4 regions of the Modestobacter italicus genome follow, and region 2 is predicted to be linked to each of the others. Evidence: predicted binding sites of a transcription regulator. Region 2 holds the regulator's gene; each other region holds the start of a gene.
What was found. The regulator LexA, encoded in region 2, represses DNA repair genes until DNA is damaged. The targets are predictions, from matches to a motif close to TCGAACANNTGTTCGA.
Positions count from the first base shown of each region.

Region 1 (4,246 bases), 2.4 Mb from region 2:
CAGCTCGGTGTTGATCGTCTCGATGTCGTCGGCCGGGTCGACCTTGCCCTCGACGTGGACGACGTCGGGGTCGGTGAACACCCGGATCACCTGGCAGATCGCGTCGCTCTCGCGGATGTTGGCGAGGAACTTGTTGCCCAGCCCCTGGCCCTCGCTGGCGCCGCGCACGATGCCGGCGATGTCGACGAAGGACACCGTCGCCGGGATGATCTTCTGCGAGCTGAACACCTCGGCCAGCTTGGCCAGCCGCGGGTCGGGGACGCCGACGACGCCGACGTTGGGCTCGATCGTGGCGAACGGGTAGTTCGCGGCGAGCACGTCGTTCTTGGTAAGCGCGTTGAAGAGCGTCGACTTGCCGACGTTGGGCAGGCCGACGATCCCGATGGTGAGACTCACGGGAGACCAGCTTACGGGCGTCAGACGAGCAGTCTCGGTCCGATGAGGATCTCGGTGCCGTCGGGCCGCCAGGTGTGCCATCGCCCGTCGGGATCTCGTTCGACCCGGAACCCGTGGTGGACCTTGGTGTGGTGCCGTTCGCAGAGCAGCCCGGAGTTGTCCAGGTTGGTCTCCCCACCGTTGATCCAGTGGATCAGGTGGTGGACGTCGCACCAGTGCGTCGGGGCATCGCATCCGGCGAACACGCAGTGCCCGTCGCGGGCCTCGACGGCCTTGCGGAGCCCGGGCGTGACCACCCGGTGGTCGCGGCCCAGGTCCAGCGGGACCCCGTCGGGGCCCATCACGATGCGGGAGATGCTGCCGTCGCAGGCCAGCCAGCGGGCCCGCGCGGCCGAGATCTGCGACCCGAACCCTGTCCTGGCGGCGCCGGGGTTGGTCGCGGGGTCGACGAAGTCGTCCATGTCCAGCCCGAGCACCACGTGCGGCTTCTGCGTCCGCAGCGTGGGCAGGTTCCCGGCAGCCAGCTGGTTGTCGACCAGCTGCACCAGGGCGTCGGCCTGCTGCTGGGCGCGGGTCCGCTCATCACCCTTCGGGCGGGAGGCCTGCACGATCGACTCGATCCCGGCCAGCACCTTCTCGATCCCGACCGCATCCAGGTCGAAGCGGCCGGTGCCGCTGCCATCGGCGTGCCGGGTGACAGTGAACCGCCGTCCCTCGGTGGGGTCGGGCTCGGCCCCGTCGGGGTCGAGGGCCTCCCGGTAGTGGTGCACCACCTGCGGCAACCGCGCGTGAGACTCACTGTGCGCGACAACGACCAGCGCCTGGTCGATGACGCCCAGGTCCACGCCCTGCGCGTCCGCGGCAGCCCGCGCCGCGTCGTCCGCGATCGGCGCGATCGCAGCCACCTGCCCGGCAGTCACCGTGCCGTCGGCAAACGCCGCCGCGGTGGCCGGCAGATGCTCCAAGGCCCGACCCGAGCGCACCATCCGACCGGCTTCGCCAGGGGTGAGATGGCCGTGGCCGCGCAGCCAGGAGGCCATCGTCTTCTTACCGTCATGCTCAGCCGCGCCGGTGGCGTCAGCGTGCCGCACGGTGCGGGTCAGCTCCGCGGCGACCCGATTGGCCAGTTGCAGCAGCGCCGCCGTGCGCGCCAGGACCGCACCCGAGGGCAGCGCGAAGAGGTCCTCAGCGGCGAGCGCATCGAGCGCGGACTGCAACTCGCCCACTGGACACCTCCGCCACGTCTTCGAACACCTGTACGAAGTCTAGCGGAACAAGCACCATCTCGCGACCTGAATCCCCAGGTCAGACGCCTGCCCACAGATCCGGAGACGCCCTTGACAAGGTGCCGCGGAAGACGCCGGACCACCGAAAGCGCGCCTTTGGCGGAGGGGCAGTGAGCCGGGCGTCAGGAGGCCGTCAGGCGGCGCCGGGGCCGGGGAGGAGCCCGCGCTCGACGGCCACCAGCACGGCCCGAGTCCGGTCGTCGACGCCCAGCTTGGCGAACACCCGCAGCAGGTGGGTCTTCACCGTCGCCTCGCCGATGAACAGCTCTCGGCCGATCTCGGCGTTGGTCAGCCCGCGGGAGACCCCGGCGAGCACCTGCAGCTCGCGGGCGGTCGGCGCCTCGACGGCCGGCGCGCGCATCCGGGACATCAGCCTCGCCGCCACCGGCGGCGCCAGCACGGTCTCCCCGCGGGCCGCGGCCCGGACGGCGTCGGCGAGCTGCGGCAGCGGGGTGTCCTTGAGCAGGTAGCCCGTCGCGCCGGCCTCGACGGCCCGCACGATGTCGGCGTCCGTGTCATAGGTGGTCAGCACCAGCACCCGGACGTCGGGGTGCGCGGCGGCGATCCGGCCGGTCGCCGTCACGCCGTCCATCCGCGGCATCCGCAGGTCCATCAGGACGACGTCCGGGCGGTGCTCGGCGACCGCGGCCAGCGCCTCGAGCCCGTCGGAGGCCTCCGCCACGACGTCCAGGTCGGGCTGGGCGGCGAGCCAGCCGACCAGCCCGCCGCGGACCACCGGGTGGTCGTCGACCACGAGGACCCGGGTCACCGGACCGGCACCCGCACCGTCACCCGGGTGCCCTCGCCCGGCGCGGACACCACGTCGACGGCACCGCCCACCTGCGCCGCCCGGTCCCGCAGCCCGGCCAGCCCGACGCCGGGGGCGGCCGCGGCGTCGAAGCCCACGCCGTCGTCCTCGACGTGCACGGAGACCTGCGCCGACGCACCCGTCCCGACCCGGCTGACCCGCAGCACCACCGCGGTGGCCGAGGCGTGCCGCCGGACGTTGGCCAGCGCCTCCTGGGCGCCGCGCAGCAGCACGATCTCCTCGGCGCGGGACAGGCCGCCGCCGTCGCCCAGCGCGGAGGTGTCCAGCCGGGTGGCCAGCCCGGTCTCCCGGCCGAACCGCTCGGCGAGCCGCTGCAGCGCCTCCACCAGCGTCGAGGAGTCCAGCGCCACCGGGGCGAAGGCGGCGACCATGGCCCGGGCCTCGCCGAGGTTCTCCCGGGCCACCTCCTCGATGAGCGCCACCCGCTCGGCGGCCGCCAATGGGTCCGCCGGCAGCTGGGCCGCCACCGTCTGGGCCAGGACGACGATGCTCGTGTAGCCTTGGGCGAGGGTGTCGTGCACCTCGCGCGCCCACCGCTCCCGCTCCGCCGCGACGCCCCGCTCGTGGTGCGCGACCGCCAGCTCGTCGCGGGTGGCCTGCAGCTCGGCGATGAGCTGGTCGCGCTGCACGCTCAGGGTGAGCAGGCGGTGCACCCACAGCCCCATGAGCAGGCTCAGCGCCGCGCCCAGCAGCGTCTCCCCCGGCCCCCACAGCGGCTCGTCGCCGCGCGTCCAGGCGACCAGCGGGCCGGCGGTGGCGGCCGCAGCGAGCACCAGGGTCCACAGCACGCCCGCCGGCAGCGTCCCGGTCACGAACCAGACCAGCGGGTAGGCGACCCACATGACGAACAGCAGCGACGGCTGCTGCCAGGCCAGCACCGCCACCACCGCGACGTGCACCGCCAGGAAGCCGGCGGCCCGCAGGCCGCCGGCGTCGACCGCCGCCCACGCACCGGCCAGCAGGTAGGAAAGCGCCCACACCGCCAGTGCCGCCACCAGCAGCGGGCGGTCGCCGTCCAGCGCCTCGACCAGCGCGACGGCGACCACCGCGGCGAACGCCAGGTGCAGCACCCCGCCGACCACCCGGGCCGTCCCACGCGGCAACGGGCTGCTGCCGTCGTCCCGGGCCGGGACGACGGCAGCGCGCCAGCCGGAGCCGGAGGTCACCCCTCGGCCCGACGCCACCGGAACGTCCGCACGCACACCACGAGACCGATGATCACCCATGCCAGCAGCACCAGGACAGTGCGACCGTGCTCCCAGCTGCCGGCGACCTCGAACGCGCCCGCCTGCTCGGGCAGGAACGCCGACCGCATCCCCTGGGTCAGCCACTTCAGCGGGAACAGCGCGGCGAGCTGCTGCATCCAGCCGGGCAGCTCCAGGAAGCCGAAGAAGACGCCGGAGAAGAACTGCAGGACCAGCGCCAGCGCGGAGATGCCGGTGGTCACCGAGGACGCGTTGCCCGGCAGCGCCGACACCGCGATCCCGAGCACCGTGCCGGCCAGCGCCCCGAGCACGGCCACCCAGCCGAAGGTGAGCCAGTGGGCGAGGTCGACGGGCATCGGGACGTCGTAGCCGTAGCGGGCCACCGGCAGCAGCAGCGCGAGCTGCGCGGCCACCGCGACCAGCACCTGCCCGGCCTTGCCCGCGAAGTAGGCGGCCGGCGGGGTGCCCAGCAGCTGCAGCCGGGCCAGCTGGCCGGCCTCGCGCTCGGCGGCGACCGTCGTCCCGACCGC
Region 1 is NC_017955.1:1,072,665-1,076,910, reverse strand. It holds gene ychF (redox-regulated ATPase YchF) at 1-396, opposite strand, end outside; gene MODMU_RS05170 (HNH endonuclease signature motif containing protein) at 417-1,622, opposite strand; gene MODMU_RS05165 (response regulator) at 1,816-2,451, opposite strand; gene MODMU_RS05160 (sensor histidine kinase) at 2,448-3,695, opposite strand; gene MODMU_RS05155 (ABC transporter permease) at 3,674-4,246, opposite strand, start outside.
Region 1: the regulator LexA is predicted to act here: its motif matches at 1,643-1,658, upstream of MODMU_RS05170 (HNH endonuclease signature motif containing protein).

Region 2 (4,246 bases):
CGAAGGTCGAAGGACCTCGTCCTCCTCACCCCTCGCAAGCTCGGGGCGAGCCTCGGGACGAGGCCTGACCCACCCCGCGCAGGCTCGGGGCGGGGCCCTGCAGGCGGGCCGTTCCAGCGCGTCACCTGCTCGGGGCGGGGCCCTGAGAGGGGGCCGGGGTCGGTCTTGGTCACGACCAGGTCACGGTCCCGGTACCGTGACCCGGTGGCCAGGAGCGCGGTGCAGTCGATGGCGGACGCCGCCGGCGGCCTGCCGTCCTCCCGGTCTGCGCCGGTCATCGGGGTCGGCCGGCCGCCGTGGTGGGTGCTGCTGCTCTCCGCGCTGGTGACCCTCGGGGTCACCGTCGACCTGCTCAACCGGGGCTGGCTGGAGCGGATGGACCTCCGGGTCTCCGAGGTGGTCAGCGTCTGGGACCTGCGGCACTCCGACGCCTACTGGTTCGTCTGGGCCTTCACCCAGGCCGGCGGCCGCGGCTTCATCCTCATCGTGCTGGCGGCCCTGGTCGGCTGGTTGGCCGTCCGCCGCCGGACCCTCGTCCCCCTGGTCCGCGTGCTGATGGCCCTGGCCCTGCTCACCGCGGTCGTCTACGCCTTCAAGTACGGCACCGGCCGGACGGCGCCGGCCTACCCCGGGTCGTTCTTCCACCGGGACGGCGCCAGCTACCCCTCCGGGCACGTGGCCAACGCCGTCCTGATGTGGGGGGTCGCCCGGTGGACGGCCGTGGAGTACGGGTTGCCCGCCTGGACGCAGCGCACCACCTGGGCGCTGAGCATCCTGGGGCCGCTGTGCACCGGCGTGGCCATGGTGGCGCTGGACTTCCACTGGGTCACCGACGCGGTCGTGGGGCTGGCCGTCGGGCTGCTGCTGTTGGGCGTGGTTCATGCACTCGACGCTGTCGTGGTGTCACGCTGGGTCCGTGCCAGAGCGGGCCGTTCGCAGCCCTGACCGCGCGGGACGCCGGAGAGCGGGCCGCGCGGCCCTCGGCGCGCCCCTCGGTCTGGTGCTCGCCGTCCTGCCGGTCGCCCCGGCCGTCGCCCAGGGCGCGGACGCCGCGCCCTACGGCGAGCCGAGCACGCGGTGCGCGGTCACCGACCCGCGGCTGCCGGAGCTCTCCGGGCTGGCCAGCGCCGGCGACTCGATGCTGGCCATGAACGACGGGGGCGACCGTGCCGAGGTGTTCGTCCTCGACGGCGGCTGCGCGATCGGCGAGGTCCGCTCCGCCGACGTCGACCCCTACGACCCGGAGGACCTGGCGCTGGCCGGGGACGGGACGATCTGGCTGGCCGACACCGGGGACAACAACCAGACCCGGGAGACCGTGGCGCTCATCGGCCTCCGCCCGGACGGCAGCTCCACCCTGACCCGGCTCACCTACCCGGACGGCCCGCACGACGCCGAGGCCCTCCTGCTGGCGCCGGACGGCACGCCGTACGTGGTCACCAAGGAGGTGCTGGGGGCCAGCGCCGTCTACCGGCCCGACGGCCCGCTCGCCGACGACGCCACCGTGCCGATGAGCCAGGTGCTCCGGCTCGGGTTCACCCTCACCGGGACCCCCGGCGGCCCGGTGGGGCGCGCCGGGCAGCTGCTCGTCACCGGCGGGTCGGTCTCGCCCGACGGCCAGCGGATCGCGCTGCGCACCTACACCGACGCCTACGTCTGGCCGCTGGTCGGCTCCGACGTGGTCGGCGCACTGGGCGGCTCCCCGGTCCGGGTGCCGCTGCCGGACTCACCTCAGGGCGAGGCGATCACGTTCGCCGCGAACAGCCGTGACCTGCTGGTGTCGGGGGAGGGGCTGCCGGCCACGGTGACCCTGGTGCCCGCGTCCGGCGCGCTCGAGCCGGCCGCGGCGACCGGCCCGGCCGAGGACGCCTCGGCCGACGGCGGGCTCGCCCGCTCGGTGAGCCCGCTGACGGCCGGGCTGATCGCCGCCCTGGTCGCCACCACCCTGGTGTGGCTCGTCGGCCGCTTCCGCCGCCGCCAGCAAGGCTGACCACCCGGCCCCCTCTCAGGTCCCCGCCACGAGCCTGCGAGTGGTGGGGGGAGAGGGGGTCCTTCCTCAGACGCGGCGCAGGACGGTGACGACCCGGCCCAGGACGGTGGCGTCGTCGCCGGGGATCGGCTCGTACGCCTCGTTGTGCGGCATCAGCCAGACGTGCCCGTCGCGGCGCTTGTAGGTCTTCACCGTGGCCTCGCCGTCGATCATGGCGGCCACGATCTCGCCGTTCTCCGCGGTCGGCTGCTGGCGGACGACGACCCAGTCGCCGTCACAGATGGCGGCGTCGACCATCGAGTCACCGGCGACCTTGAGCATGAACAGCGTGCCCTCGCCGACCAGCTCGCGGGGGAGCGGGAAGACCTCCTCCACCGCCTGCTCGGCCAGCACCGGGCCACCCGCGGCGATCCGGCCGACCAGCGGCACGTAGGTCGGGCGGGGCGCGGCGGCCTCGTCCACGCCGCTGGCGCCACCGGAGGCCGCGAGCGGCCCGGCGGCGGGCTCGGCGGCCTCGGTCATGACGGCGGTCTCGCCGGGGAGCCGGACGTCGAGCGCCCGCGGGCGGTTCGGGTCGCGCCGCAGCCAGCCCTTGCGCTGCAGCACCGAGAGCTGGTGGGCCACCGAGGAGGCCGAGGAGAGCCCGACCGCCTCGCCGATCTCGCGGACCGAGGGCGGGTAGCCGCGGCGGTCGATGGAGTCGCGGATGACCTCGAGCACCCGGCGCTGCCGCTGGGTCAGCCCGTCGCCGGCCTCGCCGCGGTCGGGGAACTCCCGGATCGCCGCACCGGCGCCGGCCGCCCCCGTCTCCCCGGCGCGACCGCGCCGCGCGGAGCCCTTGCCACTGCCTGCCGTCGGGCCGTCGACCGCCATGTGTCCTCCTCGTCCGGCTGCCGGGGCAGCGGTTCCCGGGTGCGTCGCCGCACTCCGGGCGGGGCCGGCGCGGCGATCCCGATCTCGATCGCAGGTGAACGGTAGCGGGTCACACCCGTGTAGTTCAAACACCTGTTCGAAGAAGTCGGTGTCAGGGGCTGGACTTGTCGGTGGGATGCGGTAGACATCGCACAGACGTTCGAATCGAACAGGCGTTCGAGGGCAGTGCTCCACGCCTGGTCGGTCGCACGGCCCGTCCCGCCGCCCGGCACCGTCTGACCCCAGGAGCGCCCTCGTGACCAGCCCCCAGCGCCGTGTCCCTCCCCCCGTCGCGCCGCTGTCCGAGTTCCCGGCCGAGCGCCTCGCCTCCCGGCCGGTCGCCGTCCCGCCGGCGGCCGCGCGCTGCGGCGTGCCGGCCGGGCGCGGCCCCCGGGCGGCCGCGCCGGCGACCTCCCGGCGGGACCCGGCCCGACCGGGGGCCCGGCCGGCGTGGGCCGGTGCGCCGGCGTCCGGGCGCCCGGTCCGCGGGGGCTGCGCGGTCGAGGGCGGGGAGCGCCGCGCGGCGCCGGCGCGCGCGGTCGCCGGGTGGCGGCCGGCGCCCGACGAGTTCATCCCGGTCCGGCTCACCGAGCGGGGCCGCCGGGTGGTCGCCGGGCTGTCGATCGCGGTGGGGTTGTCCATCGCCGCGGCCACCGTGGTCACCGTCCAGCTCAACGCCGAGCGGGGTGGGCTGGAGCTGGCCGGGTCCTCGACCGTCGTGGTGCAGCCGGGCGACACGCTCTGGTCGCTGGCCCGGCAGGTGGCCCCCGAGGAGGACGCGCGGGCCGTGGTCGACGCCATCGTCGACCTCAACGGGCTCCGGGACGTCGACCTGCTGCCGGGTGCGGTGCTGCAGCTGCCGTGACGCCGGGTCGGAACGGGCCGGTCAGGCGCGTGGGACGGGCGGGGCGCACGCGACGGGGGAAGACGCGCCGGGGCCCAGAGGTTGTACCTGTAGTGGTGCGGGGTTAACCTCACCCCAACATCTTGTAGTGACAGAGATGTAAGTCAGTCCACAGGCGCTTCCCCAGGTCAACCCCAGGACATCCACCGGATGTCCCCCGGTCGGTCCACAGGGAGCGTCGGGCGGTCGCCCTCCACGGGCCGCCGATCGACGAGGAGGTGCCCCCGGTGCGTTGCCCGTTCTGCCACAGCCCAGACAGCCGGGTCATCGACTCACGCGAGACCGACGAGGGCGCGACGACACGCCGTCGCCGGTCCTGCCCGGTCTGCGGTCGGCGGTTCACGACCGTGGAGGAGCCCGTGCTGGCGGTCGTCAAGCGCAGCGGCGTCAGCGAGCCGTTCGACCGCAACAAGGTCATCGCCGGCGTCCGCCGGGCCTGC
Region 2 is NC_017955.1:4,269,932-4,274,177, reverse strand. It holds gene MODMU_RS20265 (phosphatase PAP2 family protein) at 205-945, shown strand; gene MODMU_RS20260 (hypothetical protein) at 1,001-1,990, shown strand; gene lexA (transcriptional repressor LexA) at 2,057-2,863, opposite strand; gene MODMU_RS29175 (LysM peptidoglycan-binding domain-containing protein) at 3,159-3,767, shown strand; gene nrdR (transcriptional regulator NrdR) at 4,025-4,246, shown strand, end outside.

Region 3 (4,246 bases), 600 kb from region 2:
CGTCGGAGTGGGTCGCGACGTGGCAGCGGCGCGGGTCGCCGGCTTCGCCCGGCGGGCGGTGGACCGGCCCGACCTCCGGCACGCCGGGGTGGCGGTCTGCGTCACCGAGGACGACGGGCGGGAGTGCCTGCTGGTCACCCGCCGCGCGGCCGGGCTGCGGGCCCACGCCGGCCAGTGGGCGCTGCCCGGCGGCCGCATCGAGGCCGGGGAGACCGCGGTGGACGGCGCACTGCGGGAGCTGCACGAGGAGGTCGGTCTGGTCCTCGGCCCGGACGCCGTCCTCGGGCTGCTCGACGACTACGTGACCCGCTCGGGCTACGTGATCACCCCGGTGGTCTGCTGGGCGGGGCCACCCGGGGAGCTGACCCCGGCCGAGGCGGAGGTCGCCGCCGTCCACCAGGTGCCGCTGGCCGACCTCGACGTCCCGCCCCGCTTCACCCGCATCCCCGAGTCGACGGCACCGGTCGTCGCGCTGCCGCTGCTCGGCGGCCTGGTGCACGCGCCCACGGCCGCGATCGTCCACCAGTTCTGCCAGGTGGCGTGCCACGGGATCCCCACCCGGGTGGCGCACCTGGAGCAGCCCGTCTTCGCCTGGCGGTGAGCGCGGCGGGCGCTACGGTCCGGCCATGACGCCCGCCACGGTGGTCCTGCCGCTCGACGTCCCGGGGGGCGCGCTGTCGGGGGTGGCCGAGGCCGCGCGGTCCGTGGAGGACGCGGGTCTCGACGGCGTCACCTCCGCCGAGCTCACCTCGGACCCGATGCTGCAGCTCACGGTCGCCGCCGGTGCGACATCGCGGATCGGCCTCGGCACCAACATCCTGGTCGCGTTTGCGCGCTCCCCCATGACGCTGGCGGTGCAGGCCCGCGCGCTGCAGGACTACAGCCAGGGGCGGCTGGTGCTCGGGCTGGGCAGCCAGATCAGGCCGCACATCGAGCGGCGCTTCTCGATGCCGTGGAGCTCCCCGGCCGCGCGGATGGCGGAGTTCGTCACGGCGCTGCGCACCATCTGGGCGGCCTGGGCGACCGGCGAGCAGCTCGACTTCCGGGGCATGTTCTACCGGCACACCCTGATGACGCCGATGTTCACCCCGCCGACCCTCTCCCCCGACCCGGAGGTGCTCCTCGCCGGGGTCGGCCCGCGGATGACCGAGACGGCGGGCGCGGTCGCCGACGGGCTGCTCGTGCACCCGTTCACCACCGAGCGCTACCTGCGCGAGGTGAGCCTCCCCGCGCTGGCGCGCGGTGCGGCCGGGCGCACCGGCTCGCCCGCTTCGCAGGTCGTCGACTCCACCTTCCTCGTCACCGGCCGCACCGAGGAGGAGCTCGCCGCCTCGACCCGGGCGGTCCGCCAGCAGCTGGCCTTCTACGGCTCGACGCCGGCCTACCGCCCGGTCCTCGACCTGCACGGCTGGGGCGACCTCGGCGACGAGCTGAACCGGCTGTCCCGGACCCGGGCGGACGACCGGTGGACCACCATGGGCGAGCTCGTCGACGACGAGGTCCTGCAGACCTTCGCCGTCGTCGGCGAGCCGGGGACCGTGGCGGCTCGGCTGGCCGAGCGGGGAGCCGGTGTCGTGACCCGCTTCGCCGTGAACGGCGTGGGCGTGCCCGACCGGGAGCTGCTCCTGCAGATCGCCACCGACGTCAAGCGCCTGACGTCCGGCTGACCGGTCAGCCGAGGACCTCGCGGAACCGGGCGGCGAAGGCGACCGGGTCCTCGAGGAAGCCGATGTGCGAGCCGGGGAACATCGTCGGGTTGACGCCGAGGGCGGCCGCCAGCGCCCGCGAGGTGCGGTCGCAGAGCTCCCCGCCGGAGGACCCACCGATCCCGACCACGACCCGGGTCGGCACCGCACGCAGCGCCGCGAGGTCCGGCTGCCAGGTGGTCGTGCCGCGCAGCTCGTGCAGGAAGAAGTGCCGCTCGTCGGCGACCGCCTGCGGGTCGGGCTCCCCCGCCGGCGGGGCCGTGTGCGCGTCGTCCTCGGGGACGACGATGTCACCGACGGCCATGAACTCGCGCCACGCGGCGGCGGAGCCCTCGACCAGGTAGGTGGCGATGATCCGCTCGGTGCCCGCCCGCAGCCGGTCGCGGTCGTCGACCAGCTCCGACAGCGGCGGCTCGTGGGCGACGACGGTCGTGACCTGCTCGGGGTGCGCCTGCGCCAGTGCCAGCACGCTGACGGCACCGCCGCTGGAGCCCAGGGCCACGGCCGGTCCGGCACCGAGGTGGGCGATCAGCCGGGAGAGGTCGTCGGCCCGCAGCTCCGGGGTCGAGTCCTGCTCCGGGTCGTCGACCGGGCTGCGTCCGACGCCGCGGGGATCGGTGGTGAGCACCGTGTGGTCATTGGCCAGCAGCCCGGCCAGCGGGGCGAACGCATCGGCCCCCATCGGGGCGCCGACCAGCACCACCAGGGGCCCGGTGCCCCGGACCTCGTAGTGCAGCCGCGCACCCGGCACGCCGAGCGTCCCGGTGGTCACGGCGGTGGGGGCGGTGGCGGTCATGGGTCCTCCTGGCTGGGACGGCGGTGCGCTGGTGCAGGGAGGACCCGCAGTGCCGCCGGAACTCATCGCAGGATCGGTGCCAGGACGGGCCGAAACTGTCGTACCCCGTACGTATGTTCGACGCGTGGAGACGACGGCGACGGCACCGGGGCCGCAGATGCCCGGGTCGTGGCGGTCGCGGATCGACGTGGTCTGGATCGGTGACGGGCATGCCCAGCCCGACCCGGTCGCCATGGCGAGGTCGTCGTCACCGGAGCAGGCGGCCGCCCGGTTGCAGGCCATCCACCGTCAGCGGGCCCAGGACACCGCCGAAGAGGCGGAGCTGATCCTGACCATGGCCGGTGCCCGCCCCGCCGACGCGGACCCGCAGCCGGGCACCCCGGGCGCCCGGAAGGGCGACTGGTCCGGCAACAGCCGTGGGGACGGGATCAGCGAGTTCTTCACCGCCGAGCTGGCCACCGTGCTCAACCTCGGCCGCACCACCGCAGCGAAGAAGCTCGACCACGCCCTGACCTGGCAGAAGAAGCTGCCCGGCACCTTCGCCGCGCTGCGGGCCGGGGATCTGGACGAGCGCCGCGCGCAGACCCTGGCCGAGGTGCTCATCCACACCACCGCCGCCGTGGCCGGGCAGGTCGAAGACGCGCTGCTCTCCGAGGCCTCGGATCTGTCGGTCTACCGGCTGAAGGACCGGGCCACCGAGCTGATGGTCCAACTGGACGCCGAAGCGGCCGACGTGCGCCGCGAGGAGGCCGAGAAGGCCGCCGACGTCCACGTCTACCCCAACGCCACCGACGGCCGGTCGACGCTGGCCGCGGACCTGCCCACCGACGAGGCGGTCGAGTGCTACGACATCGTCGACCAGCTGGCGAAGATGCTCAAAGCCGACGGTGACCCGCGGCGAATCGGAGCGCTGCGCGCACACGTGCTGTCCCTGCTGATCCGCCGCCCGGGAGACCACGGGCTCCCGCCGGTGACGGCGAACCTGACCGTCACCGCCGACCTCGACGGGCTGGCCGGCATCAGCAGCCGGCCGGGTGAGGTGAACGGGCTGCCGATCACCGCCGCCCACGTCCGCGAGCTGCTCGCCCGGGTCAGCGCACTCGGCCTCACGCCGCCTGAGGGCGGGACGCTGACCTTCGCGATCACCGGCCCGGACGGCCAGCTGCTGGCCACGCTGACGCCGACCGACCTCGACCGGCTGGCCCGCCGCGGCTGCCTCGCCCATCCCGACAGGGAGTGCAGCTGCCCGATCGCCGGCCCGCCGCCCGAGACAGCAGCCTACGAACCCACAGACCGCCAGCGGGCCTTCAGCACCACCCGCGACCGGCGCTGCCGGTTCCCCAACTGCGGGCAACGCGTCGGCTGGGCCGACCTCGACCACGTCGTCCCCGCCGCGTGCGGCGGCGCCACGGACTGCGCCAACCTCTGCTGCCTGTGCCGCTCCCACCACCGCCTCAAGACCTTCGCCCCCGGCTGGCGGTTCACCATGACCCCTGACGGGGTCCTGCAGGTCACCACACCCTCCGGCGTCACCCGGACGACCCGGCCACCGGGCATGCGACCACCACCAGCGCCAGAACCCGAGCCGCCGCCGGACGACGACCCGCCACCCTTCTAGTCCGGCGGAACTCGTTGGCCGCCCACGTCCCGGTCTCCCTACCCTGCGCGGCGTGGAGATCCGGTGGCGTGGGCCGTTCACCAGCAGCGAGGCCAACCAGCTGCACGCGGAGGCCTTCGGCACCCG
Region 3 is NC_017955.1:3,666,498-3,670,743, forward strand. It holds gene MODMU_RS17520 (NUDIX hydrolase) at 1-601, shown strand, start outside; gene MODMU_RS17525 (TIGR03617 family F420-dependent LLM class oxidoreductase) at 627-1,667, shown strand; gene MODMU_RS17530 (alpha/beta fold hydrolase) at 1,672-2,502, opposite strand; gene MODMU_RS17535 (HNH endonuclease signature motif containing protein) at 2,627-4,120, shown strand; gene MODMU_RS17540 (GNAT family N-acetyltransferase) at 4,173-4,246, shown strand, end outside.
Region 3: the regulator LexA is predicted to act here: its motif matches at 2,608-2,623, upstream of MODMU_RS17535 (HNH endonuclease signature motif containing protein).

Region 4 (4,246 bases), 800 kb from region 2:
TCACCGGGGAAGTGGTAGCCGCGGGCCAGGTCGACGAAGCCGTCGGCGTGGTAGAGCCGGAAGGCCTTGGTGTCGGTGTCCGGGGTGCTCAGCAGCGCGGCGGGGTGCGGCAGGTCGGCCAGCAGGGCGTGCAGCAGCTGGCGGCCCAGGCCGCGGCTCTGGTGGTCGGGGTGGACGTGCAGCTCGCAGACCTCGAAGGCGCCAGGGAGCCACTGCTTCGCCGTCCGCCGGTCCAGCGCGTTGCGGACCTGGTCGTGCCACCACTGGCCCGGTGCGACCAGGTAGCCGTAGCCGAAGCCGACCAGCTGCTCGCCCTGCGGGGTCTCGGCGAAGCCGCCGACGGACCGGAAGCCCGGGCGCTCGGTGTGCTGGACGGCGTAGCCGTAGCGGCCGGCGACCACCGACTCGCCGTAGCCCATCGCCGCGCCGTAGATGGCCAGCGCCTCGTGCAGGTGGTCGCGCATCCACCGGGTGGGCAGCTCGGTGACGCGGGTGGCGGGGGTGGTGTCGGTCATCGGGCTCCCGCCTCGGCGGTGGGCTGGGCGCGCTCGACCGGGCCGGGGCCCACCTCGGCGGGCGTGCCCTCGGTCAGTCGCAGCAGCTCGTCGTAGCTGGTCGGGAAGACGGTGTGCGGGTGCCCGGCGGCGGCCCACACCTGCCGGTGGCGGGCGAGCTCGACGTCGACGAGCGTGCCGATCGGTGCGGGGTGGCCGATCGGGGCGACCCCGCCGATCGCCTGCCCGGTGTGCCGGCGGACGAACTCCGGGGTGGCCCGGGTGATCGCCGGGACGCCGAGCAGGTCGGCGACCAGGGCCTCGTCGACCCGGTGCGCGCCGCTGGTGAGGACCAGCAGGGGCTCACCGCCGACGTCGAACACCAGGCTGTTGGCGATCGCGCCGACCTCGACACCCAGCCCGGCGGCGGCTGCCGCGGCGGTCCGGGCGCTGTCGGGCAGCACGCGCACCTCGCCGGCGGCGCCGGCCGCGCGCAGCAGCTGCGCGACCTCGGCGACCCGGGGGTGCTGCGGGGTCTCCGCTGCGGTCATGCGGCGATCCTCCCACCGTCCTCCGCCGGGCGTGCCACCCGGGACGGCGGGCGGTGCGCGGGCTCACCGCAGGTCGGCGTCCAGCGGCCGGGCGTCGTCCGCCGCCGTGCCGTCGTCGCTGGTGCCGTCGTCGGTGGTGTCGCCGGCGGTGTCGAGCGGGTGGGCGATCTCGTCGGCGCCCAGCCGGGCGGCGGCGATCGCCAGCACGGCCAGCACCGGTGGCACCGCGCCGGCGAGGGCGAAGGTCGCGGCCACGCCGATCTGCTCGCTCACCGGGCCGGCCAGCGCCATCGACAGCGGCATGAACGCCAGCGAGACGAAGAAGTCCAGGCTGGAGACCCGGCCGAGCAGGGCCGGCGGGACCCGGCGCTGCAGCAGCGTGCCCCAGATGACGGTGGCGCCCTGGAAGGTGGCGCCGACGACGGCCGAGGCCACCACCATCACCCACAGCTGGGTGGCCACCCCGAACAGCGCCAGCGGCAGGCAGCCGGCGCCCCACAGCATGATCATCACGGTCAGGTAGCGGCGCGGCAGCCGCCGGGAGGCGACGACGAGCGAGCCCGCCGCACCGGCGAGGCCGAAGGCGGCCAGCACCAGGGAGTGCTCGGCCGGGCCGCCGCCGGTCTGCTCGCGGACGGCGAAGGGGGTGAGCACCTCCAGCGGACCGATCACCACCAGCACGAGCACCGAGGCGAACAGCAGCGTCGAGAGCAACCACGGGGTCGCGACCATGTAGGCGAAGCCGGCCCGGACGTCGACCAGCACCGCGACGACGGGGTGCCGGGCCCGCCCGCCGTCCGCCGTGGCCTCGGCGGTGAGGTCGCGCCGCAGCGGGGTGCGCGGCAGGCCGAGGAGGGCCAGCACGGCGCCCAGGGCGGCCACGGCGGTGACGAGCAGGGCCACCCCGGGCGAGCTGGCCGCGACGATCGCACCGGCCGCCGCCGGGCCGCCGGCCTGGGTCAGCAGCGGCCGGAGGAAACCCTCCAGGCCGTTGGCCGCGAGCAGGTCGTCGGCCGGCAGCAGGGCCGGGACCAGCGCCGAGTACGCCGGGTAGTACAGCCCCTGGGCCAGCCCGACGAGCAGCGACGCGACCGCCAGGTGCCACAGCTGGAGCAGCCCGGACAGCGACAGCCCGGCGACCGCCGACGTCGCGGTCAGCTCGATCAGCGCGACGACGATCAGGATCGGCCGCTGGGGCACCCGGTCGGCCAGCGCGCCGCCGAGCAGCGTGGTGAGCAGCATGCCGACGGCCGTGCCGGTGGTGACCAGGGACAGCGCGGCCGGTCCGCCACCGAGCTCGATCACCTGCCACACCACGGCCAGCAGGTAGAGCCCGGTGGAGGTGAGGGACAGGACGAGGGCGGCGGCCAGCCACCGGTACCCGGGGTGCCGGAGGGGGCTCAGCGCCCGCGGCAGGGCCGGCACGTGTTCCTCCTGCTGGTGGGCGGGCCCGACGGTCGGCGGGCCGGACCAGTCGACCGCGCGGCAGGACCCCGGGGCAACCGGGTTTCCGGTCGGTGCAGTGACTGCACCGACACGTCCACAGCACGGCCGTGTCGGCTTGACGCCCCCGGTGCGGTCCGGTCTACTTCTCGGGGTTCGAACACCTGTTCGAACACCGGTGGAGCTGTCCACCGGCCCGGGTCAGCCGCGCACCTCGGTGCGCGGGTGCTTCCCCGCCGGGTCGGTGGTGGTGCCGCAGGTGGGGGCTGAGAGTGCGGGAGTCTGTCATGAGCCGGGTGCTCGTCGGGGCCGGAGGCCGCGTCGGTGAAGAGGTGCAGGTCGAGCAGGGGCCGTCGGGGCCGGCCCAGTTCTGGCGGGGTCAGACGCGCTACGTCGTGGGTGAGCTGCTCGACTCCTGGGTGGAGACCGCGCCGTGGTGGCAGGGCGACCCCGCCGGCGGCGCCTCGGCGGAGCTCGTCGCCACCCGGCAGGTCTGGCGGGTCGAGGCGGTCCGGGCCGGGCGGTCCCGGATGAGCTTCGCCGGGGTGTTCGACCTGTCCTGGGAGCCGACGGCCAACCAGTGGCTGCTCGTCCGGGCGCACGACTGATGGGCGCCGCACGCGTCATGTCCTACGACGACCGGCCCGTCGAGGGCCAGCTCCCGCTGCCCCCGCCGCTGCCGGCCGTCGCCGCCCAGCTGCTCGGTCAGGCCCACCGCGGGCTGGCCGAGGCCGCCACCTGCCCCGACGCCGGCTGGCGCTACGCCACCGCCCACCTGGCCGCGCTCCGCGGCGCGGCCGCGGTGCTGGCTGCCCGCACCCAGCCCGAGCCGGGGCGCCGCCGACCGCGCAGCGCCTGGGTGCTCATCGGCCAGGTCGCGCCCGAGCTGGGCGAGTGGGCGGCGTTCTTCGCCGCCGGTGCGGCCAAGCGCGCCGCGGCCGAGGCCGGGCTCTCCTCCGCGGTGACCGAGCGGGAGGCCGACGACCTGGTCCGCGACGTCGCCACCTTCCTCGGCGTCGTCGAGACGTCGATCAGCCGGGCGGTGCCCCCGCAGTCCCCGGCCCGCCTCCGGTCGATGGGCTCGGGCTCCCGCCGTCCGGCCGGGCGCTCGGGTTCGTGAGCGACCCCTTCGTCCACCTGCACGTCGCGTCCGGGTACTCGATGCGGCACGGCGCCAACCACCCGGCCGACCTCGTCGCCCGGGCCGCCGAGCACGGCATGGGCGCCCTGGCGCTGACCGACCGGGACGGCCTGTACGGGGCGGTGAAGTTCGCCGTCGCCTGCCGGGCGGCGGGGATCCGCCCGCTGTTCGGGGTCGACCTCGCCGTCGACCCCGTGGCCGGTGGCGAACCGGGTCGGGTCCGGGCCGCCGACCTGCACCGGGCGCGGCACCCGGTCGGGCGCCGGGCACCGGCCCGCGGTGGCGCCAGCGTCGACCCGCGCCTGCCCCGGGTCACCTTCCTCGCCAAGGACGGCGCCGGCTGGGCGTCGCTGTGCCGGCTGACCAGCGCCACCCACCTGGGCGGCACCCGCGGGGAGCCGGTCAGCTCGCTGCCGCTGGCCGCCGCGCACGCCACCGGGCTGCTGGCCCTGCTGGGGCCGGGGTCCTCGGTGGGCCGGGCGCTCGCGGAGGGCCACGCCGACCTGGCCCGCGCCCGGTTGGCGGCCTGGCAGGCGGTGTTCGGTCCCGGCCAGCTCGCCCTGGAGGTGGTGCACCACCGCGGCCAGGGCGACCGGTCCCGCGCCCAGGCGCTGCTG
Region 4 is NC_017955.1:3,472,986-3,477,231, reverse strand. It holds gene MODMU_RS16625 (GNAT family N-acetyltransferase) at 1-515, opposite strand, end outside; gene MODMU_RS16620 (YbaK/EbsC family protein) at 512-1,045, opposite strand; gene MODMU_RS16615 (MFS transporter) at 1,109-2,470, opposite strand; gene MODMU_RS16610 (DUF6504 family protein) at 2,776-3,096, shown strand; gene MODMU_RS16605 (SAV_6107 family HEPN domain-containing protein) at 3,096-3,608, shown strand; gene MODMU_RS16600 (DNA polymerase III subunit alpha) at 3,605-4,246, shown strand, end outside.
Region 4: the regulator LexA is predicted to act here: its motif matches at 2,645-2,660, upstream of MODMU_RS16610 (DUF6504 family protein).